Linked DNA regions of Rubrivivax gelatinosus IL144. The main gene of each other region encodes a partner of the protein of the gene in region 2 in a complex. Links are inferred from orthologs where the notes say so. Each region holds a gene or a part of one and is shown on either strand. Other genes may lie near its edges.

Region 1 (11,299 bases), 120 kb from region 2 along the record:
TATGCCAAGGAAATGCGGCGTGCGGTGCGCGCCGAACTGGCGCATCTGAAAGCGCAGGGCGCCCAAAACAGTGCGCACTGGCGCGATCTGGTGCTCGCCAAGACCTGGCTGCACCGCGACGAAGACAAGATCCCGCACGGCGTGCGGCCGCGCCTGACGCAGGCGCTGGGCGACAACCCGAGTCTGGCCAAGCTGGTCGCGATGCGCGAGGAGCTGCGTGCGCTGTGGACGCGCACCAACGTCTCGGCCGAGCAGCTCGTCGCCGACCTGCAGGCCTGGTGCCGCAAGGCCGAGGACAGCGGCATCGCCGCGCTGCAGGAGTTCTCGCTGAAGCTGCGTTCGGCGCGCGCCTGAGGGCAGGGCGCCGGGCATGAAAAAGGGGCCTCGCGGCCCCTTTTTGTTGGGCTGCTCCGCGCCGCATGGCGGGCGGAAGCGCCCATGCAAACGGGGCCCGCAGGCCCCGTCGTCTCGGTCCGTGGCCACCTCGTGGTGGCCGGCCGATCACTTCAGCTTCACTTCCTTGTACAGGACGTGCTTGCGAGCCTTCGGGTCGAACTTCAGGAATTCGAGCTTTTCAGGCGTCGTCTTCTTGTTCTTGCTCGTGGTGTAGAAGTGGCCGGTGCCCGCGGTGGACTCCAGCTTGATTTTTTCGCGTCCGCCTTTGCTGGCCATGTCGCTCTCCTAACGGTCTGTCAGATTTCGCCGCGGGCACGCAGGTCGGCGACGACCTTCTCGATGCCCACCTTGTCGATCAGGCGCAGGGCCGCGTTGGACACGCGAAGGCGCACCCAGCGGTTCTCGCTCTCCATCCAGAACCGGCGGTATTGCAGGTTGGGCAGGAAGCGGCGCTTCGTTTTGTTGTTGGCGTGGGAGACATTGTTCCCCACCATCGGGCGCTTGCCCGTGACTTGACAGACGCGTGCCATGACGCTTCTCCGAAAGGTTCGAGGGTGATGGCCGCCTGCGAAAGATACCGAGCTCCCAGCGGAGCCGGGCCATCAAAGGCAGCAAAGCCGAAAATTATAGCCCAGATTGTTCGAGGTACCGTTGGGCATCGAGCGCAGCCATGCAACCGGTGCCTGCGCTGGTGATCGCCTGACGGTAAACGTGGTCCTGGACATCGCCGGCGGCGAAGACGCCGGGCACGCTGGTCATCGTCGCGAAACCCTCGGAGCCGCCCTTGGTCAGGACGTAGCCGTCCTTCATCTCGAGCTGGCCCTTGAAGATCTCGGTGTTGGGCTGGTGGCCGATGGCGATGAAGCAGCCGTTGACCTTGAGTTCTTCGGTCGTGCCGTCGTTCACCGACTTCAGTCGCACGCCGGTCACGCCGCTGGCGTCGCCGAGCACCTCGTCGAGCGTGGCCCACAGGTGAAGCACGATCTTGCCGGCCTTCACCTTGTCCATCAGCTTGTCGACCATGATCGGCTCGGCGCGGAACTTGTCGCGGCGGTGGATCAGGTGCACGGTGCTGGCGATGTTCGACAGGTACAGCGCCTCCTCGACGGCGGTGTTGCCGCCGCCGACGACGCAGACCGCCTGGTCGCGGTAGAAGAAGCCGTCGCAGGTGGCGCAGCCGCTGACGCCGCGGCCCATGAAAGCCTGTTCGCTGGGCAGGCCCAGGTACTTGGCGCTGGCGCCGGTGGCGACGATCAGCGTGTCGCAGGTGTACCGGCCCGAGTCGCCGGTCAGCACGAAGGGCCGCTGCGAGAAGTCGACGGCGTTGACGTGGTCGAAGACCATCTTCGTGTTGAAGCGCTCGGCGTGCTGCTGGAAGCGCTGCATCAGGTCCGGGCCCATCACGCCGTTGACGTCGGCGGGCCAGTTGTCGACTTCGGTGGTCGTCATCAGCTGGCCGCCCTGGGCGATGCCGGTGACGAGCAACGGCTCGAGGTTGGCGCGCGCGGCGTAGATCGCGGCGGTGTAGCCGGCCGGGCCGGAACCGAGGATCAGGACGCGGGCGTGGGTGGTGTTCTGGGTCATGGAAGCTCGAGAAAAGGTCCGGCGGGCGGGCCGCGAGGGGCGCGCGACGGCGTCGGGCGTCGCGCCGATCCGACGTGCGAGGATACCGCCCACGAGACGCGGCGGCAGCCCGGTGCGCTCAATGGGCACAATAGGGAATAACTTTCCGCGTCTCGGCCGGTGGTCGGAAGCGGACAGAACCAAGAGGAGGTCCCCGTCGTGTCGATGCTCTCGAACCTGGATCTGATCCGGCGCGTGCCGCTGTTCTCGATGCTGACGGCCGAACAGGCCCAGTCGATCGCCGACAGCGTCGTCAAGCGCCGCTTCCGCCGTGGCGAACTTGTCGTCGAGCAGGGGCGCAAGAGCAATGCGCTGTTCATCCTGCTCAACGGCCGGGCGCGCGTGCTGACCTCCGACTCGCGCGGCCGCGAAGTCATCCTGGCGGTGCTGGAGTCCGGCGACTACGTCGGCGAGATGAGCCTGATCGACGGCGAGCCGCACTCGGCCACCGTGCGCGCCGAGATCCAGACCGACATGCTGGTGCTGCAGCGCGCCGACTTCGCGCGCTGCCTGCCCGAGGGCTCGACGCTGTCCTACGCCATCCTGCGCGGCCTGGTGCGCCGGCTGCGCAACGCCGACCGGCAGATCGAGTCGCTGGCGCTGCTGGACGTCTACGGCCGCGTCGCCCGCACGCTGCTGGACATGGCCGAGGACGACAAGGGCACGAAGATCATCCGCCACAAGGTCTCGCGTCAGGACATGGCCAAGGTCGTGGGCGCCTCGCGCGAGATGGTCAGCCGGGTCATGAAGGACCTGGAGGACCGCGGCGTCATCGAGACCCAGGAGAACGGCTCGGTGATCATCAAGGAACGGCTGCAGACCGACTGAAACGTCGTCTGCCGGGGCGATCGGCCACAATCGCCGCATGACGTTCCCGCTCGGATCCCTGGGCGCCGGCGCCGCCGCGGCGAAGGCGCCACGGCCGGTCCCGGCCCCGGTGCGCTGGCGCCAGCAGGCGCTGCTGGCCGCCGGCGCGGTGGCCTGGCTGCTGCTGGTGCTGGCGCTGGCCACCCACCATCCCGCCGACCCCGCGTTCACCACCTCCGGCACCGGCGAGCCGGTGCACAACCGCGCCGGCCTGCTCGGCGCCTGGGTCGCCGATCTCGCCTACTTCCTGTTCGGCTTCTCGGCCTGGTGGCTGGTGCCGGTGGGCCTGCGCGCCTGGCTGTCGCTGCTGGCGCAGACGCTGCGCAGCGGCGACGACGCGCCGGCCGATTCGCCGGCCCATCCCAAGGCGCTGTTCTGGGTCGGCCTGGTGCTGCTGATGATGGCCGCCACCGCGCTCGAATGGACCCGGCTGTACCGGCTGGAGTCGCTGCTGCCGGGGCATTCCGGCGGCGTGCTCGGCTACACGCTGGGGCCGCTGTCGATGCGCTGGCTGGGTTTCGCCGGCTCGGGCGTGCTGTGGATCGTCGTGCTGGTGCTGGGCCTGTCGCTGGCGCTGCGCTTCTCGTGGCTGAAGCTGGCCGACGCGATCGGCGAGCGTTTCGACGGCCTGCGCGAGCGCCGCGCCGAGGTGCGTGAACAGGAAGAAGACCGCCGCATCGGCGAGCAGGCCACGCGCGAGCGCGAGCACGTCGTCGAGGTCGAGCGCCAGATCGTCGAGGAGCACGTGCCGATCGTCATCGAGCCGACCATCGTCGAGGTGCCCAAGTCCGAGCGTGTCGCCAAGGAGCGCCAGAAGCCGCTGTTCGTCGAGCTCACCGACACCAAGCTGCCGCAGGTCGACCTGCTCGACGCCGCGCCGGGCCGCCAGGAGAGCGTGACGCCCGAGTCGCTGGAGATGACCAGCCGGCTGATCGAGAAGAAGCTCAAGGACTTCGGCGTCGAGGTGCGCGTCGTCGCCGCCTCGCCCGGCCCGGTGATCACGCGCTACGAGATCGAGCCGGCCACCGGCGTCAAGGGCGCGCAGATCGTCAACCTCGCCAAGGATCTGGCGCGTTCGCTGTCGCTGATCTCGATCCGCGTCGTCGAGGTCATCCCGGGCAAGAACTACATGGCGCTGGAGCTGCCCAACGCGCGCCGGCAGACGATCCGCCTGGCCGAGATCCTCGGCTCGCAGATCTACCACGAGGCCAGCTCGCTGCTGACGATGGGCCTGGGCAAGGACATCGTCGGCAACCCGGTCGTCGCCGACCTGGCGAAGATGCCGCACTGCCTGGTCGCCGGCACCACCGGCTCGGGCAAGTCGGTGGGCATCAACGCGATGATCCTCAGCCTGCTCTACAAGGCCGAGGCGCGCGACGTGCGGCTCATCCTGATCGACCCGAAGATGCTCGAGATGAGCGTCTACGAGGGCATCCCGCATCTGCTGGCGCCGGTCGTTACCGACATGAAGCAGGCGGCCAACGCGCTGAACTGGTGCGTCGGCGAGATGGAGCGGCGCTACAAGCTGATGAGCAAGCTGGGCGTGCGCAACCTCGCCGGCTACAACAAGAAGATCGCCGACGCCCAGGCCAAGGGCGAGAAGATCGGCAACCCCTTCAGCCTGACGCCCGAGGAGCCCGAGCCGCTGGAGCGGCTGCCGCACGTCGTCGTCGTCATCGACGAACTCGCCGACCTGATGATGGTCGTCGGCAAGAAGATCGAGGAGCTGATCGCGCGCCTGGCGCAGAAGGCGCGTGCCGCCGGCATCCACCTGATCCTGGCGACGCAGCGGCCCAGCGTCGACGTCATCACCGGCCTGATCAAGGCCAACATCCCGACCCGGCTGTCGTTCCAGGTGTCGAGCAAGATCGACAGCCGCACCATCCTCGACCAGATGGGCGCCGAGGCGCTGCTGGGGCAGGGCGACATGCTCTACCTGCCGCCGGGCAGCGGCATGCCGGTGCGTGTGCACGGCGCCTTCGTCAGCGACGACGAGGTGCACCGCGTCGTCGAGTACCTCAAGACCCAGGGCGAGGCCAACTACGTCGAAGGCATCCTCGAAGGCGGCACGCTCGAAGGCGATGCCGACGCGATGCCCGAAGGCGGCCCCAGCGGCGGCGGCGAGGACGACTCGATGTACGACCAGGCGGTGCAGGTCGTGCTGCAGCACCGGCGGGCGTCGATCTCGCTCGTCCAGCGCCATCTGCGCATCGGCTACAACCGCGCCGCGCGGCTGCTCGAACAGATGGAGAAGTCCGGCCTCGTGTCGGCCATGGGACACAACGGGAACCGCGATCTGCTGGTGCCCAAACGCGAAGAATGAAGAAACTCCTGATCGCCGCGGCGCTGGCCGCCGCCACCGTCGCTGCGCACGCCGACGCCGTGCAGACGCTGCGCGCCTTCGTGCGCGACGTGAAGACCGGCCGTGCCGAGTTCACCCAGACCGTCACCTCGCCGGACGGCGCGCGCAAGAAGACGTCCTCGGGGCGCTTCGAGTTCTCGCGCCCCGACCGCTTCCGCTTCGGCTACGAGAAGCCGTTCCAGCAGACCATCGTCGCCGACGGCCAGAAGGTCTGGATCTACGACCCTGACCTGAACCAGGTCAGCTCGCGCCGGCTGTCGCAGGCGCTGGGCGCGACGCCGGCGGCGCTGCTGGCCGGCGGCTCGCTGGAGTCCGACTTCGTGCTGTCCAACGGCGGCAGCCAGGGCGGGCTCGAATGGGCGCAGGCGACGCCGCGCACGCCCGACGGACCGTTCAAGTCGATGAAGGTGGGCTTCCGCGGCGCCGAGCTGGCGGCCGTCGAGATCGTCGACAGCTTCGGCCAGCGCTCGCGGCTGGACTTCAAGGGCTTCGAGGCCGGCGTCGCGCTGCCGGCCGATCGCTTCCACTTCACGGTGCCGGCGGGCGCCGACGTGCTCCAGCAGTGAGGCCGCCGGCGCCGGTTCAGTCGCCGGCGCCGTCCATCAGCCCCATGTCGGGGCTGCGCACCAGGGCCTCGATGTCCAGCAGGATCAGCATGCGTTCGAGCTCGCCGGTCTTCAGCGTGCCCAGGCCGGTGATGTAGCTGGCGTCGATCGCGGCGCTGAACTCGGGCGCCGGCTTGATCTGCTCGCCGCGCAGCTCCAGCACGTCGCTGACCGAGTCGACGACCATGCCGACGGTGCGCCCGGCGATGTTCAGGATGATGACGACGGTGAAGCTGTTGTATTCGACGTCGGCCAGACCAAAGCGCACGCGCATGTCGACGATCGGCACGATGACGCCGCGCAGGTTCACCACGCCCTTGATGAACACCGGCGCGTTGGCGATGCGCGTCGGCGGCTCGTAGCCGCGGATCTCCTGCACCTTCAGGATGTCGATGCCGTATTCCTCGGCACCGAGCTTGAACGACAGGTACTCGCGCGCGGCCTGGGCGGCCGCCGTGTCCTGGGGGTCGGCCGCCGTCGCGGCCGGGCGATCGAGGGTGGTGCTCATGCGGGCTCCTTCGGGAAGTCTTGTGCTGTCGCGGCTCGGCAGCGCGGCCGCGGCGGCGATTCTGCGCAGCTGCCGCGGCTCGAATGCGGGGATAAGCGGCGCCGGCGGGCCTCATTTCGGGCTCGGCGACAATCGGCCATGGACGCCCAGGACTCCCTGTTCGCTGACGAACCGCCGCCGCGCCCGGCCGCGGCGCCGGTCGCCGAACCCGGCGCGCCGCTGGCCGAGCGGCTGCGCCCGCACACGCTGGCCGAGGTCATCGGCCAGCAGCACCTGCTCGGCCCCGGCCGGCCGCTGCGCGTGGCCTTCGAGAGCGGCCGCATCCCGTCGATGATCCTCTGGGGCCCGCCGGGCGTCGGCAAGACGACGCTGGCGCGGCTGGTCGCCGGTTCGGTCGACGCCCAGTTCCTCGTGCTGTCGGCGGTGCTCGCCGGCGTCAAGGACATCCGCGACGCGGTCGAGCTCGCCAAGGACGCGCGCCGCCGCGGCCAGGGCACCGTGGTCTTCGTCGACGAGGTGCACCGCTTCAACAAGGCGCAGCAGGACGCCTTCCTGCCGCACGTCGAGTCTGGCCTGTTCACCTTCATCGGCGCGACGACCGAGAACCCGTCGTTCGAGGTCAACTCGGCGCTGCTGTCGCGGGCCACGGTGCACGTGCTCAAGCCCCTGGCCGACGAGGATCTGGGCACGCTGCTGGACCGCGCCCGCACGCTGCTGGCCGCGCCGCCGCTCACCGAGGCCGCGCGCACGCGCCTTGTCGCCCACGCCGACGGCGACGCGCGCCGGCTGCTCAACGCCTACGACAACCTCGTCGCCACCGCCGGTGACGTGGCCGAACTCGACGACGCGGCGCTCGAGCGCGCGCTGGGCGAACTGCTGCGCCGCTACGACAAGGGCGGCGACCAGTTCTACGACACGATCTCGGCGCTGCACAAGTCGGTGCGCGGCTCCGACCCCGACGGCGCGATCTACTGGCTGGCGCGGCTGCTCGACGGCGGCGCCGACCCGCGCTACGCCGCGCGGCGCATCGTGCGCATGGCCGCCGAGGACGTCGGCCTGGCCGACCCGCGTGCGCTGCGCCTGGCGCTGGACGCCGCCGAGGTCTACGAGCGCCTGGGTTCGCCCGAAGGCGAGCTGGCGCTGGCCGAAGCCGTGGTCTACCTGGCCATCGCACCCAAGTCCAACGCCGTCTACAAGGCCTGGAACGAGGTGCGCGCGCTGGTGCGCAGCGACGTCAGCCGGCCGGTGCCCGACCATCTGCGCAATGCGCCGACCAAGCTGATGAAGTCGCTGGGCCACGGCCGCGACTACCGCTACGCCCACGACGAGCCCGAAGGCTACGCCGCCGGCGAACGCTACCTGCCCGACGGCCTCGTCGGGCGGCGCTTCTACCAGCCCGTCGCGCGCGGGCTGGAGGCGCGCATCGCCGATCGCCTAGCAGAACTTCGTGCGCTCGACGATGCGGCGACTACTTCCGGCTGACGCGATTTTTCGAGCGAGAATCGCGCCCTTGCGCGACGTCCGGCCGGCGTCGAGGGGTGGGTAAGGCCTCGCTTTACATACAAATTGAGATGGTCCGGCCGGGTTCTTGCTAGACCCGACACGGCGCGCGGGAAGCCGCGCGGATCACCCCGGAGACTCCCTTTCGATGGAAACATTCTTCCAGCAGATCATCAACGGTCTGGTGCTCGGCAGCATGTACGCGCTGGTCGCACTGGGCTACACGATGGTCTACGGCATCATCAATCTGATCAACTTCGCGCACGGCGAAGTGTTGATGGTGGGCGCGCTGACGAGCTGGACCGTCGTCACCCTGCTGGCCGACTCGGGCCTGCCGGGCTGGGCGATGATGCTGATCTCGCTGCCCGTGGCGATCGTGGTCTGTTCGGCACTGAACTTCACGATCGAGAAACTGGCCTACAAGCCGCTGCGCAGCGCGCCGCGCCTGGCCCCGCTGATCACCGCGATGGGCATGAGCCTGCTGCTGCAGACGGTCGCGATGATCATCTGGAAGCCCAACCCCAAACCCTATCCGCTGCTGCTGCCGACCGACCCGATCGACCTCGGCGGCCCGGTCATCACCGTCACCCAGTGCCTGATCCTGGGCATCACGGTCGCCATGCTCTCGGCGCTGATGTACCTGGTCAACCGCACCAAGCTCGGCCGCGCGATGCGCGCCACCGCCGAGAACCCGCGCGTGGCCACGCTGATGGGCGTGCGCCCGGACATGGTGATCTCGGCGACCTTCGTCATCGGCGCCACGCTGGCCGCGGTCGCCGGCGTGATGTGGGCGGCCAACTACGGCACCGTGCAGCACTCGATGGGCTTCCTGCCCGGCCTGAAGGCCTTCACCGCGGCGGTGCTCGGCGGCATCGGCAACCTGGCCGGTGCCGTGGTCGGCGGCCTGCTGCTCGGCCTCGTCGAGGCGATCGGCGCCGGCTACCTCGGTGACCTCACCGGGGGCGTGCTCGGCAGCCATTACGCCGACATCTTCGCCTTCGTCGCGCTGATCCTCGTGCTCACGCTGCGTCCCGCCGGCCTGCTCGGCGAACGCGTCGCCGACCGCGCCTGAGTTGCCGGGTTGCCTTCCATGAAGAACAAGCTCTTCCTATTCATCATCGCCGCCCTGGCGCTGCTGGCGCTGCCGCTGTTCGCGCAGCAGTTCGGCCAGGGCTGGGTGCGCATCCTGGCGCTGGCGCTGCTGTACGTGCTGCTCGCGCTGGGCCTGAACATCGTCGTCGGCTACGCCGGCCTGCTCGACCTGGGCTACGTCGCGTTCTACGCCGTCGGGGCCTACATGTATGCGCTGCTCGCGTCTCCGCACCTGACGGAGAACTTCGAGTGGATCGCCAACGCCTTCCCCAACGGCCTGCACACACCGATCTGGCTGGTCATACCGTTGGCCGCGGGATTGGCGGCGCTGGCCGGCGTGCTGCTCGGCACGCCGGTGCTCAAGCTGCGCGGTGACTACCTGGCGATCGTCACGCTGGGCTTCGGCGAAATCATCCGGGTGTTCATGAACAACCTGGAGTACCCGCTGAACATCACCAACGGGCCGCGCGGTCTGGACCGCATCGACGCGATGAACCTGTTCGGCTTCGACTTCGGCAAGACGAAGTACATCGGCGAGTTCGCGATCCCCTCGGTCACGCTGTACTACTACCTGTTCCTCGCGCTGGTGATCTTCAGCGTGCTGATCTGCTACCGCCTCGAGCGCTCGCGCATCGGCCGCGCCTGGATGGCGATCCGCGAGGACGAGATCGCCGCCAAGGCGATGGGCATCAACACCCGCAACATGAAGCTGCTGGCCTTCGGCATGGGCGCCACCTTCGGCGGCGTCTCGGGCTCGATGTTCGCGGCCTTCCAGGGCTTCGTCTCGCCGGAGTCGTTCTCGCTGCAGGAGAGCGTGATGATCGTGGCGATGATCGTGCTCGGCGGCCTGGGCCACATCCCCGGCGTCATCCTGGGCGCGGTGCTGCTGGCGGCGCTGCCCGAGGTGCTGCGCTACGTCGCCGGCCCGCTGCAGGAGATGACCGGCGGGCGGCTGGATGCCGCCATCCTGCGCCAGCTGCTGATCGCGCTGGCGATGATCTCCATCATGTTGCTGCGTCCGCGCGGCCTGTGGCCCTCGCCCGAACACGGCAAGGCCGCACCGCGGCCGGTCACCAAGCTGATGCGCTGAGAAGGGACGCGAAGCGACATGTCGGAAACGATTCTCAAGGTTCAGGGTGTCTCCAAGCGCTTCGGCGGGCTGCAGGCCCTGTCGGACGTCGGCATCGAGATCCGCAAGGGCCAGGTCTACGGCCTCATCGGCCCCAACGGCGCCGGCAAGACGACGTTCTTCAACGTCATCACCGGCCTGTACATCCCCGACGCGGGCTCGTTCGAGCTCGGCGGCGAGCCCTACAAGCCCAGCGCGGTGCACCTCGTCGCCAAGGCGGGCATCGCACGCACCTTCCAGAACATCCGCCTCTTCGCCGAGATGACGGCGCTGGAGAACGTGATGGTCGGGCGCCATGTGCGCACGCGTTCGGGCCTGGGCGGTGCGGTGTTCCGCACCGGCGGCTTCAAGCGCGAGGAGCAGGAGATCGCCGCGCGCGCCAAGGAGCTGCTGGACTACGTCGGCATCGGCAAGTACGCCGAGTACAAGGCGCGCACGCTGTCCTACGGCGACCAGCGCCGCCTGGAGATCGCGCGCGCGCTGGCCACCGATCCGAAGCTGATCGCGCTGGACGAGCCCGCCGCGGGCATGAACGCGACCGAGAAGGTCGTGCTGCGCGAACTGATCGACCGCATCCGCCGCGACGGCCGCACGATCCTGCTCATCGAGCACGACGTGAAGCTCGTCATGGGGCTGTGCGACCGCGTCACCGTGCTCGACTACGGCAAGCAGATCGCCGAGGGAACCCCGGCGGACGTGCAGAAGAACGAGAAGGTCATCGAGGCCTACCTGGGCGCGGGCGGACACTGAGCATGAGCACCACGACGATGTTGAAGGTCACCGGCCTGAAGGTGGCCTACGGCGGCATCCAGGCCGTCAAGGGCGTGAACTTCGAGGTCCACCAGGGCGAGCTGGTGAGCCTGATCGGCGCCAACGGCGCCGGCAAGACGACGACGCTGAAGGCGGTGACCGGCACCCAGCCGGTGGCCGAAGGCACGATCGAGTACCTGGGCCGCAACATCCGCGGCCAGGGGCCGTGGGACCTGGTCAAGCAGGGCCTGGTGATGGTGCCCGAAGGCCGCGGCACCTTCACCCGCATGACGATCGTCGAGAACCTGCAGATGGGCGCCTTCATCCGCAACGACAACGAGATCGAAGACGACATCGAGATGGTCTTCGGCAAGTTCCCGCGCCTGAAGGAACGCCGCAACCAGCTCGCCGGCACGATGTCCGGCGGCGAGCAGCAGATGCTCGCGATGGGCCGCGCGCTGATGGCG
Region 2 (11,321 bases):
CGTCGGCCACCATCGAGTTCGTGATGTCCTGGATGCCGGCGGCGAGCACGTCGGCCATCGCCGGCGGCGGCGGCGCGATGCGGCCGTTGGTGTCCTGGGCGACGGCCACGGTCTGGTTGTCGAGCTGCAGCGCGGTCAGCGTGTCGACCTCGGCGGCGGGCGTCTGCGCATGCAGCAGGCGGCGCACGCGGGCGCCGCGCGCGGTCTGCACGCCCATCGCCGGCGCCAGCTCGGCCAGGCGCTGGCGCGCCGCTTCGGCGGCCTTGGCGATCTCGCGCGGCGCGACGCCCAGCGTCGGCGCGTAGCGCGCGCCCAGTTCGGCCAGGCGCTCGGGCAGCGCCTCGGGCTCGAGGAACAGCATCGCGTCGGCCATCTCGTTGCCCAGCCGCCCCACCCAGCGCTGGCGCTCGACGCCGCGTTCGACGGCACGCCCGGGCGCGTCGCCGGTCGGCGAACGCATCGTGCGCAGCAGCGTGTCGGGCAGGCCCCAGGAGCGCGCGATGCCGATGCCCAGCTCCTCGAAGCCGATGCCGAGCACGCGCGCGGCGGCGGCCTCGTGCGCCGCGGCCGGCGCGTCGGGGCCGTCGAGCAGGCCGCGGATCTGCTCGGCCTCCTCGGGGAAGTAGTACTCGGTCAGCAGGCGGCCGAGGTTCTGGAACATCGAGCCGAGAAAGGTCTCCTCGCCGTCGCGCGAGCCCGCGCTCAGCTCGTCGGCCAGCGTGCCGGCCATCAGCGCGCGCAGGAACTCTTCCTTCAGCTGGTTGGCGTGCGCCTTGTCGCGCATGTGCTCCAGCAGCACCAGCGACAGCGCCATGTCGCGCACGGTGGCGAAGCCGACCAGCGCGACGGCACGCGAGACCGTGCTGACGGCGCCACCGGCGGAGCTGAAGTGCGCCGTGTTGACGACGCGCAGCAGCTTGTTGGTCAGCGCGACGTCCTTCAGGATCTCCGAGGACAGGCGGTTCAGGCTCTCGGTCTCGGAGGTGGCGACCCGCTGGATGCGCACCACCGACTCCGACAGCGCCGGGAAGTCGCCCTTGTGGCGCATGCGGCGCAGCAGGAAGTCCAGCGTGCCGTGGCCGGCGGGCGCGGCCGGCTCGGCCTCGACCTCGGGGTCGAGCCAGCGCGTCAGCGCCGCGTGCAGCTCCTGCACCGAGGGGTAGCGCAGGCTGGCGTCGCGCGCCAGCGCCCGCTGCACGACGGTGCGCAGCGTCTCCTCGACGGTGGCCTCGGCCGGGATCGCCAGGTCTTCGCGCTGCACGCGCTCGATCGCGCGGCGCACGTCGCGCTCGGGCAGCAGCCGGGTGCCGCCCAGCATCTCGCCGAGCACGACGCCGGCGGAGAACACGTCCAGCGCCGGCGTCGGCGGCTCGCCGCGCGCCGCCTCGGGCGACAGGTAGCCGGGCGTGCCGACGATGACGCCGCGGTGGGCGCTGCCGGCGTCGACGCGGGTGGCGATGCCGAAGTCCATCACGCGCGGCCGGCCGTCGGCACCGAGCAGCACGTTGGACGGCTTCAGGTCGCGGTGCACGATGCCCTGGGCGTGGGCGGCGGCCAGCGCGTCCAGGATGCCCAGCATCAGCGTCACCGCCTCGCGCGCCGGCAGCGCACCGCGCTCGCGCAGCGTCTCGGCCAGCGTGCGCCCGGGCACGTACTCGAAGACGAAATAGGGCTGGCCGCCGTGGCGGTCGGCCTCGAAGACCGGGACGACGTTCGGATGCGTCAGCCGGGCGACGCTGCGCGCCTCGTGCAGCCAGGCGTCGACGTCGGAGCTGCCGACGCTGTCGTTGAGCAGCTTGAGCGCGACGTCGCGGTCCAACCGCGGGTCGTGCGCCAGCCAGACGCTGGCCTGGGCACCGCGACCGAGTTCGCGGCGCAGTTCGAAGCGGCCGACCTGGCCGCCGGCACCCAGGCTCACGACATCGCTCCCGAGGCTCCGGCGACGCTGGCGCGGCGCTCCGCGGGCTCGGCGGCGCCGGCGGGCCGCATCGAGGCCGCGACGGCCTCCTGCAGCTCCTTGACCGACAGGCCCAGCGCGCGGCCGTAGCGCTGCGCGATGCGCTGCAGCGCCGGCCCGGGCGCGGCGCCGGTCGTCGCATAGGCATCGACGATCTCGTTGCCGGCGCTGGCCACCTGGCGCAGCAGCTCGGTGTCGCCGTCGGCATGGCGCACCGGTGTCTCCAGCGGCAGGCGGCGGATCATGTGCAGCACGCCGTCGTCCAGACCCCAGTGGCGCGCGACGGCGTGTCCCAACGCCTCGACGTCGATGCCGAGCACGGCAAAGGACGCGGCCTGCTCGCCCATGCCGGGGTCTTCGCGCTCGCTGCCGGGGGCCGGCTGCATCAGGCGGCGGATCTGCTGCGCCTCGTCGGGGAAGTGGTACTGCAGCACCAGGCGGCCGAGGTTCTGCAGCATCGCGAGCAAGGTCACGACCTCGGCGTCGTAGCCGGCGGGCCGCAAGGCCGCGGCCACGCGACCGGCACGCTTGACGCGCGCGATGAGCTGCAGCAGCTCGGCCGCGGCGTCCTCGGACAAGGGGCCGGGCCAGGGCCGCAGCGCGGTGGCGGCGCGGCGCACGCCGTCGATGCCGAGCATCGCGATCGCGCGGCGCAGCGTCAGGATCGGGCCGCTACCCGAGACCTGTGCACCGCGCACCTGGGCGGTGTTGACGGCGCGCAGCAGCTCGAAAGCCAGCGCCAGGTCCTGCAGCGCGACCTCGGCGATCTCGTTGGTGCGCTGGCGCTCCATCGCGCCCAGGCGGTTCAGGCGCCCGGCGGCGCCGGGCTGGGCGGGCAGCACGCCGGCGGCGCGCAGCCGGTCGGACAGCAGCGACAGCGCGCCGTTGCCGCCGGACTCGGCCTGGATCCAGCCTTCGAGCGCACGTGCCAGCGTGCGCGCGCTGCGGTAGCGCTGGCGCTCCTGGCGGTCGGTGGCGCGGTTGACGATGGCGCGCAGCGGCTCGGGCACGAGGTGGGCCGTCGCCCAGGGCAGGCGCACGATCTCGCGGCCCAGCGGCGGCATGCGCTCGACGACGCGCCCGGTGTCGGGCTCGTCCAGCGCGTGCTGGCCGGCCAGCGCGTGGTGCAGCAGCAGGCCGGCAGCCATCACGTCGCGCTGCGCGGCAGCCCGCTGCGCGGCCAGCGACGGCGCCTCGCCCTGCGGCGTGGCGACTTCCAGGCCGGCCAGACGCAGCCGGCCGTGGTCGTCGACGAGCACGACGAAACCTTGCAGGTCCTGGTGCGCGACGCCGGACTGGTGCGCGAACGCGAGGCCGGCGAGCAGCTGCACGAAGATCCCGGCGCACTCGGGCGGCGCCAGGCCTTGCGAGCCGACCCGCTCGGCCAGCGGCGCGGCGTCGTCCAGGTCGTAGGCGACGTAGGGCCAGCCGTCCTGCACGCCGATGTCCACGGCGACGGCGAGGTTCGGGTGCTGCAGCCGCGCGGCGCGCTGCACGGTCTCGGTCCAGCGCTCGAGCGCGGCGAGCTCGGCCGGCTGCACGCGCGGCAGCACGAGCAGCAGGTCGCGGCCGGCGCGCGCGTCGGCCACCAGCCAGGCCATCGTGCGCTCGCTCTTGCCGACGAGCCGCAGCAGCTGATAGGCGCCGAAGTGGCGCACCGCAGCGGAACGCGGCGCAGCCTCCGTGGCGGTTACGGGGTTGGACATGGTCCAGATTGGAAACCGGCGGGGCACATGCCGAAACCCCGATCTGGCGTCGTTTTCGGTTGCAGTTCGCGCGCCCGGCGCTATCGCGGTGATAGCCGCAGCCCAATCAGCCGAACAGGCCCTTTGTGCAAGAATCCGCCCGACGCATTCGCGTACCCTTCCCGGTTTACCGACCCATCCTGCGCCCGCCCGTGACGGCGACCGCGGCGCCCGGAGTTCACCCCCATGAGCAGCGAACTGATCAAGCACGTGACCGACGCGTCGTTCCAAAGCGACGTCCTGCAGGCCGACAAGCCCGTCCTCGTCGACTACTGGGCCGAGTGGTGCGGCCCCTGCAAGATGATCGCGCCGGTGCTCGACGAACTCGCGCCGGCCTACGACGGCCGTCTGCAGATCGCCAAGATGAACGTCGACGAGAACCGCGAAGTGCCGGCCAAGTTCGGCATCCGCGGCATCCCGACGCTGATGATCTTCAAGGGCGGCCAGCTCGCCGCGACCAAGGTCGGCGCGCTTTCCAAGGCACAACTGTCGGCCTTCATCGACAGCCATCTATAATGCGGCCGATCGGCGCCTGAGCATCACGCTCGCGGCGCCGACGGTACGCCCCCGCCCCGCTGCCCGCCGGCCTCCTCGCCGGCACACGAACAGGCAGCGGCACGCGGACCAGGCTCCCCTCCCACAGCCTCTCTCTACGCCTCGGCGGGCACCCTTGACGGGCGCTGGCCCGGCGTGACCAGGGTCTCGACCCATGCATCTGTCCGAACTGAAAGCGCAGCACGTCTCCGAGCTCATCAAGATGGGCGAAGCGCTGGAAATCGAGAACGTCGCCCGCCTGCGCAAGCAGGAGCTGATGTTCGCGATCATGAAAAAGCGCGCGAAGGCCGGTGAACAGGTCTTCGGCGACGGCGTGCTCGAAGTCCTGCCCGACGGCTTCGGCTTCCTGCGCTCGATCGAAGCCAGCTACATGGCTTCGACCGACGACATCTACCTGTCGCCGAGCCAGATCCGCCGCTTCAACCTGCACACCGGCGACATGGTCGAAGGCGAAGTGCGGGTGCCCAAGGACGGCGAGCGCTACTTCGCCCTCGTGAAGGTCGACCGTGTGAACGGCGTGACCCCGGAGGAGAGCAAGCACAAGATCATGTTCGAGAACTTGACGCCGCTCTTCCCGAAAGAGCAGTTCAAGCTCGAGCGCGACAACCTCAAGGCCGAGGAGAACATCACCGGCCGCATCATCGACCTCATCGCCCCGATCGGCAAAGGCCAGCGCGCGCTGCTCGTCGCCCAGCCCAAGACCGGCAAGACGGTGATGATGCAGCACCTGGCGCACGCGATCGTCGCCAACCACCCCGAGGTGCACCTGATCGTGCTGCTCGTCGACGAGCGACCCGAGGAAGTGACCGAGATGCTGCGCACCGTGCGCGGCGAGGTCATCAGCTCGACCTTCGACGAGCCCGCCGCGCGCCACGTGCAGGTCGCCGAGATGGTGATCGAGCGCGCCAAGCGCCTGGTCGAGCTGAAGAAGGACGTCGTGATCCTGCTCGACTCGATCACCCGCCTGGCCCGCGCCTACAACAACGTCCTGCCCTCGTCGGGCAAGGTGCTGACCGGCGGCGTCGACGCCAACGCGCTGCAGCGCCCGAAGCGCTTCTTCGGCGCCGCGCGCAACGTCGAGGAAGGCGGCTCGCTGACGATCATCGGCACCGCGCTGATCGACACCGGCAGCCGCATGGACGAGGTGATCTACGAAGAGTTCAAGGGCACCGGCAACTGCGAGATCCACCTGGATCGCCGCATGGCCGAGAAGCGCGTCTACCCGTCGATCCTGATCAACAAGTCGGGCACCCGCCGCGAGGAGTTGCTGCTCAAGCCGGAGATCCTGCAAAAGACCTGGATCCTGCGCAAGCTGCTCTATCCGATGGACGAGATCGAGGCGATGGAGTTCATCCTCGACAAGATGAAGGCGACGAAGAACAACCTGGACTTCTTCGACATGATGCGACGCGGCGGGTGATTCCGCGGTCGATCACGCCTTGCGCGCACTCGATGCGCGCACACGGGGCCCTACGGGGCCCCGTTTCACGCTAGAATCAGCGGTTTTTCCGCCACCGGGCAAGTGCGCCGACGTTTCGGCGTGGCTGCCACACCTGCACTCGAGAGGCACCATGAAAGAAGGCATCCACCCGAACTACCGCGAGGTCTGCTTCCAGGACCTGTCCAACGGCTTCAAGTTCGTGACGCGTTCGTGCGTTCAGACCAAGGAAACGATCAAGCTGGACGATGGCCGCGAGCTGCCGCTGGTGAAGCTCGAAACCACGAGCGAGACGCACCCGTTCTACACCGGTACGCAAAAGAGCGTGGACAACCTGGGCGGCCGCGTCGAGAAGTTCCGCAACAAGTTCGCGCGGGTCGGCCTCAAGAAGTGAGGCGTGCCCGCCGGGGCCCGCGCGCGGCCCCCGCTGGACAAGGCAGCCTCGGCTGCCTTTTCTTTTTTCCGCCGTCTTCACGCATCATCGTCCTCCGGTGAGCAGTCCCAATCCCGCCCTCGTCACCCAGCGCGGCGCGCGCTCCCTGCCGCGGCTGGCGCTGCTGGTGTTCTGTGCCGCGTACGTGCTGCCCGGCGTCTTCCACCGCGACCCCTGGCGCAACGCCGACCTCGTCGCCTACGGGCTGATGTCGGCGATCGCCGAAGGCCGGACGTCCTGGCTGTCGCCGACGCTGGGCGGGGTGCCGGCCGACGCCGCGCTGCTGCCGCACTGGCTGGGCGCGCTGGCGATCCAGTGGCTGGGCCCGCTGTTCGGCGACGGCGCCTTCGCCGCGCGCGTCCCGTTCGCGCTGCTGCTGGCGCTGGCGATGGTGCTGGTCTGGTACACGACCTACTACCTCGCGCGCACCCAGGCCGCGCAGCCGGTGGCCTTCGCCTTCGGCGGCGAGGCCGACCCCGTGGACTACGCGCGAGCGATCGCCGACGGCGCGCTGCTGGCGCTGATCGCGACGCTGGGCCTGCTGCAGCTGGGCCACGAGACGACGCCCGAACTCGGCCAGCTGGTCGGCGTGGGCCTGTTCATGCTGGCGCTGGCGATCGCGCCGTTTCGCCGCTGGCAGCCGCGCGTGGCCATCGTCGCCGCACTGCTGGTGCTGGCCGGCAGCGGCGCGCCGGCCACGGCGCTGGGCATCGGCCTGGGCGGCGTGCTGGTCTGCATGCGCTCGGCCTACGACACGGTGCGCCGCTTCGCGCCCTGGGTGGCCGCGGCGACGCTGGCCTCGGCGGCGCTGGCCGCCTGGCTGGGCGCCTGGCAGTGGCGCGCCTCCTGGCCCGACGCCGACGACGCCGTGACGCTGGCGCGCCAGTGGGCCTGGTTCCTGTGGCCGGCCTGGCCGCTGGTGCTGTGGACGCTGTGGCAGTGGCGCCGCCATCTGACGCACCGGCACATCTCGGTGCCGCTGGTGACCGTCGTCGTGGCGATGGTCGGGGCGATCGCGACAAACATGAACGAGCGCCTGCTGATGCTCGCCATCCCCGGGCTGGCGGTGCTGGCGGCGTTCGCGCTGCCGACGCTCAAGCGCACCAGTTCGGCGGCGATCGACTGGTTCTCGATGTTCTTCTTCACCTTCGGCGCGATCGCGATCTGGTTCTTCTACGTCGCGATGCAGACCGGGGTGCCGGCCAAGCCGGCGGCCAACGCGCTGCGCCTGGTGCCGGGCTACGTCGTGCGCTTCGAGCCGGTGGAACTGGCCTTCGCGCTGGCCGGCACGCTGGCCTGGTTATGGCTGCTGCGCTGGCGCACCGGGCGCCACCGCGAGGCGCTGTGGAAGAGCATGGTGATCCCGGCCGGCGGCGTCGCGCTGTGCTGGCTGCTGCTGATGACGCTGTGGCGCGCGCCGCTGGACTACGCGCGCAGCTCGCGCCCTGAAGTCGAACATCTGCGCGCCTATGTCGCCAGCGGCGGCTGCATCGCCGCGCCGGGCGCACCGTCGGTCGCGGTGGCGGCGCTCGAGGTCTTCGGCCGCTACCAGATCGACGCCAGCCCCGATGCCGTGAACGGCCGCTGCGACAACCTGCTGTACCGGGTGCGCGGCGTGAAGCCGCCGCCGGCGCCGCCGGGCTGGGTGCACGTGGCGACGCTGCAGCGCATGCAGGACCGCGGCGAGCGCTTCGCGCTCTACCGCCGTCAGGCCGCGCCGGCGGCCGCCGTCGAAGCGCCCGAGGCCGCGGCGCGCTGACGCAGCCGCGCCGCCGGGAACACGAGGCGGAAACGCGAGCCCCGGCCGGGCTCGCTGGCGACGTCGATCTCGCCGCCGTGGCGCTGCACGACGTGCTTGACGATCGACAGCCCCAGCCCGGTGCCGCCGGTCTCGCGCGAGCGGCTGCTGTCGACGCGGTAGAAACGTTCGGTCAGCCGCGGCAGGTGCTCGCGCGCGATGCCGACGCCGGTGTCGGCGACCTCGATCTCGGCGCTGCCGTCGTCGCGGGTACGGAAACGCAGGTCGATGCGCCCGCCTTCGGGCGTGTAGCGCACGGCGTTGCCGACGAGGTTGCCGATGGCGCTGAGCAGTTCGGTGTCGCTGCCGGCGATCTCGCAGTCCTCGCCCCCGGCGGCGCTGATCTCGTGGCGCCCGGCCGACAGCGCGCGGCCGTCGGCTTCGGCGCGGCGCAGCAGCGTCGCCACCGGCCACCAGCGGTCCGGCGGCGGCCGCGGGCTGCCTTCGAGCTGCGCCAGCGTCAGCAGGTCGGCGACCAGCGCCTGCATGCGGTTGGTCTGCTGCTCCATCAGTTTGAGCACACGCTCGCGCTCGACCGGCGTCAGCGGCAGCGAGGCCATGGTCTCGACGAAGCCGGCGAGCACCGTCAGCGGCGTGCGGATCTCGTGCGAGACGTTGGCGACGAAGTCGCGGCGCATCGCGTCGGCGCGCTCGCGCTCGGTGACGTCCAGCGACAGCACCAGGCGCAGGCCTTCGCCGTACTCGCGCACGATGACCGAGAAGCTGCGCCGGCCCAGCGGGTCGACCAGCATCAGCGGCTGGCTGAAGTCGCCGACCTGCAGGAACTGCACGAAAGCCGGCTGGCGCACGAGGTTGGTCACGCGCTGGCGACGGTCGCGCACCGGGTCCAGGCCGAAGTGGTCGGCGGCCTCCGAGTTGCACCACTCGATCTGGCCGCTGGCGTCGAGCATCATGACGCCGTTGGGCGAAGCCTCGATGGCCGACAGGAACTGCTCCAGGCGCTGGCGCTCGCGTTCGATCTGCGTCTCGCGCTGGCGAAAGCCCCGCTCCACGCGGTAGCCGAGTTCGCCCCAGAAGCCGGTGTCGCGCGGCGCGCCACGCGTCTGGTCGCCACGCAGCCAGTTCAACAGCCGGCGCGCGCGCCAGCCTTCGACGGCGGCCGCCAGCGCGGCGAAGAAGGCGGCGCCCAGCGGCGCGCCGATGCCGGGCTGGCCGACGGAGCGGCCGACGACGTCGCCGACCAGCGCGCCGAGCGCGCCGGCCAGCATCGCCCAGATGGCGCGCGACAGCAGTGCACCCATGAGGGGATCAGGCGGCGACGCTGCCCAGTTGCTGCGTCATGCGGTAGCCGGCGCCGCGCACGGTCTCGATCAGCGCCGAGCACTGCACCGGCGCCAGCGCCTCGCGCAGGCGCTTGACGTGCACGTCGACCGTGCGTTCCTCGATGAACACATGGTCGCCCCAGACGCGGTCGAGCAGCTGGGCGCGGCTGTGCACGCGCTCGGGGTGCGTCATCAGGAAGTGCAGCAGGCGGAACTCGGTGGGCCCCATCTTCACTTCGCGCAGCTCGTCGTCGACGCGGCGCGTGACGCGGCGCGTCGCCGGGTCAAGCTTGAGCCCGGCGACCTCGACCGGGCTGTCCAGCGCCTCGGGCGCCTTGCGGCGCAGCACGGCGCGCATGCGCGCCAGCAGTTCCTTCGGCGAGAACGGCTTGGTCAGGTAGTCGTCGGCGCCGGCGTCGAGGCCGGCGATCTTGTCGGCCTCCTCGTTGCGCGCCGTCAGCATGATGATCGGGATCTCGCGCGTGCGCGCCTCGCCACGCCAGCGGCGCGCGAGCTGCAGGCCGCTCTGGCCGGGCAGCATCCAGTCGACCAGCACCAGATCGGGCAGCACGCGGTCGACGGCGGCCTGGGCCTGGTCGGCCGTGGCGGCGATCGTCACCTCGTAGCCGGCGTGGCGCAGGTTGATCGAGATGAGTTCGGCGATCGCCGACTCGTCTTCGACGACGAGGACATGGCTCATCGTGCCTCCTGTTTCCTCAGCGCACGACGTTCTCGACCGCCTCGACCGAGGCGTGCCGCACGTCCGTGCCCTTGACGACGTAGATGATGGCCTCGGCGAGGTTCTTGGCGTGGTCGCCCACCCGCTCGATGGCCTTGGCGACGAAGACCAGGTCGATGCTCGAGGAGATCGTGCGCGGGTCTTCCATCATGTAGGTGATCAGCTTGCGCAGCAGGCCGTCGAACTCCTGGTCGATCTGGTCGTCCTGCTTGAGCACCTCGAGCGCACGCGCGGTGTCCAGCCGGGCGAAGGCGTCGAGCGCCTTGCGCAGCTGGGCCAGCGCCAGGTTGGCCTCGAAGTCCAGGTCGGCCACCGGCAGGCGCAGGCGGCTGGAGACGCCGGTGTTGATCAGGCGCTGCACGGTGCGCGCGATGCGTGCCGCCTCGTCGCCGACGCGCTCGAGGTTGCCGATCGTGCGGCTGACGGCGATCAGCAGGCGCAGGTCGCGCGCGGTGGGCTGGCGGCGGGCGATGATGGCCGACAGGTCGCGGTCGATCTCGACCTCGAACTGGTTGACGCGCTCCTCCTGCTGCAGCACTTGCGAGGCGGTCTCGCCGCTGAACTGGGTCAGCGCGTACAGCGCCTGCGCAACCTGGGCCTCGACGAGGCCGCCCATCTCCAGCACGCGGTTGGAGATGCCGCTCAGCTCGGCGTCGAATTGCGTCGAAAGGTGTTTGTCGGTCATGGGTGGGTCCTCGACGCGAAGGGCATCAACCGAAGCGGCCGGTGATGTAGTCCTCGGTGTCCTTCTTCTTCGGCTTCATGAAGATGTCGGTCGTGGCGCCGAACTCGACCAGGTCGCCCAGGTACATGTAGGCGGTGTAGTCGGAGCAGCGCGCCGCCTGCTGCATGTTGTGGGTGACGATCAGCACCGTGTAGTCGCTCTTGAGCTCGTGGATCAGCTCCTCGATCTTGCCGGTGGAGATCGGATCCAGCGCCGAGCAGGGTTCGTCGAGCAGCAGCACCTCGGGCTTGATGGCGATGCCGCGCGCGATGCACAGGCGCTGCTGCTGGCCGCCGGACAGGCCCGCGCCGCTCTGGCCCAGCTTGTCCTTGACCTCGTTCCACAGCGCCGCCTTCTTCAGCGCCCACTCGACACGCTCGTCCATCTCGACGCGCGGCAGCGACTCGAACAGCCGCACGCCGAAGGCGATGTTGTCGTAGATCGACATCGGGAACGGCGTCGGCTTCTGGAAGACCATGCCGACCTTGGCCCGGATCAGCGAGACGTCGGTGCGGCTGTTCAGGATGTTCTCGCCGTCGAGCAGGATCTCGCCTTCGGCGCGCTGCTCCGGGTAGAGCTCGAACATGCGGTTGAAGGTGCGCAGCAGCGTGCTCTTGCCGCAGCCCGACGGGCCGATGAAGGCCGTGAC

Evidence for each region.
Region 1: the proteins of trxA (region 2) and trxB are in contact, whole or in part, in a crystal structure (PDB 1F6M), measured with the Escherichia coli proteins. The link is inferred for Rubrivivax gelatinosus IL144 from one-to-one orthologs.

What each region holds. Positions count from the first base shown.
Region 1 is NC_017075.1:3,640,736-3,652,034, reverse strand. What follows is about bases 1-2,875. They hold trxB (thioredoxin-disulfide reductase), read right to left. Parts: upstream 1,981-2,875; coding sequence 1,021-1,980; downstream 1-1,020. Other genes in these bases: RGE_RS16640 (Crp/Fnr family transcriptional regulator), read left to right, coding at 2,179-2,847; rpmB (50S ribosomal protein L28), read right to left, coding at 693-926; rpmG (50S ribosomal protein L33), read right to left, coding at 502-672; RGE_RS16660 (DesA family fatty acid desaturase), read left to right, coding at 1-354. In the rest of the region: RGE_RS16635 (DNA translocase FtsK), read left to right, coding at 2,885-5,209; outer membrane lipoprotein chaperone LolA, read left to right, coding at 5,206-5,814; RGE_RS16625 (chemotaxis protein CheW), read right to left, coding at 5,831-6,361; RGE_RS16620 (replication-associated recombination protein A), read left to right, coding at 6,500-7,843; RGE_RS16615 (branched-chain amino acid ABC transporter permease), read left to right, coding at 8,010-8,933; RGE_RS16610 (branched-chain amino acid ABC transporter permease), read left to right, coding at 8,952-10,043; RGE_RS16605 (ABC transporter ATP-binding protein), read left to right, coding at 10,062-10,832; RGE_RS16600 (ABC transporter ATP-binding protein), read left to right, coding at 10,850-11,299.
Region 2 is NC_017075.1:3,527,939-3,539,259, forward strand. What follows is about bases 2,657-5,553. They hold trxA (thioredoxin TrxA), read left to right. Parts: upstream 2,657-3,888; coding sequence 3,889-4,218; downstream 4,219-5,553. Other genes in these bases: RGE_RS16105 (serine/threonine protein kinase), read right to left, coding at 2,657-3,663; rho (transcription termination factor Rho), read left to right, coding at 4,412-5,553. In the rest of the region: RGE_RS16100 (serine/threonine protein kinase), read right to left, coding at 1-1,918; more of RGE_RS16105, read right to left, coding at 1,915-2,656; more of rho, read left to right, coding at 5,554-5,677; RGE_RS16120 (type B 50S ribosomal protein L31), read left to right, coding at 5,829-6,089; RGE_RS16125 (hypothetical protein), read left to right, coding at 6,187-7,887; phosphate regulon sensor histidine kinase PhoR, read right to left, coding at 7,836-9,188; phosphate regulon transcriptional regulator PhoB, read right to left, coding at 9,196-9,909; phosphate signaling complex protein PhoU, read right to left, coding at 9,926-10,633; phosphate ABC transporter ATP-binding protein PstB, read right to left, coding at 10,659-11,321. UniProt on the Escherichia coli protein: Participates in various redox reactions through the reversible oxidation of its active center dithiol to a disulfide and catalyzes dithiol-disulfide exchange reactions.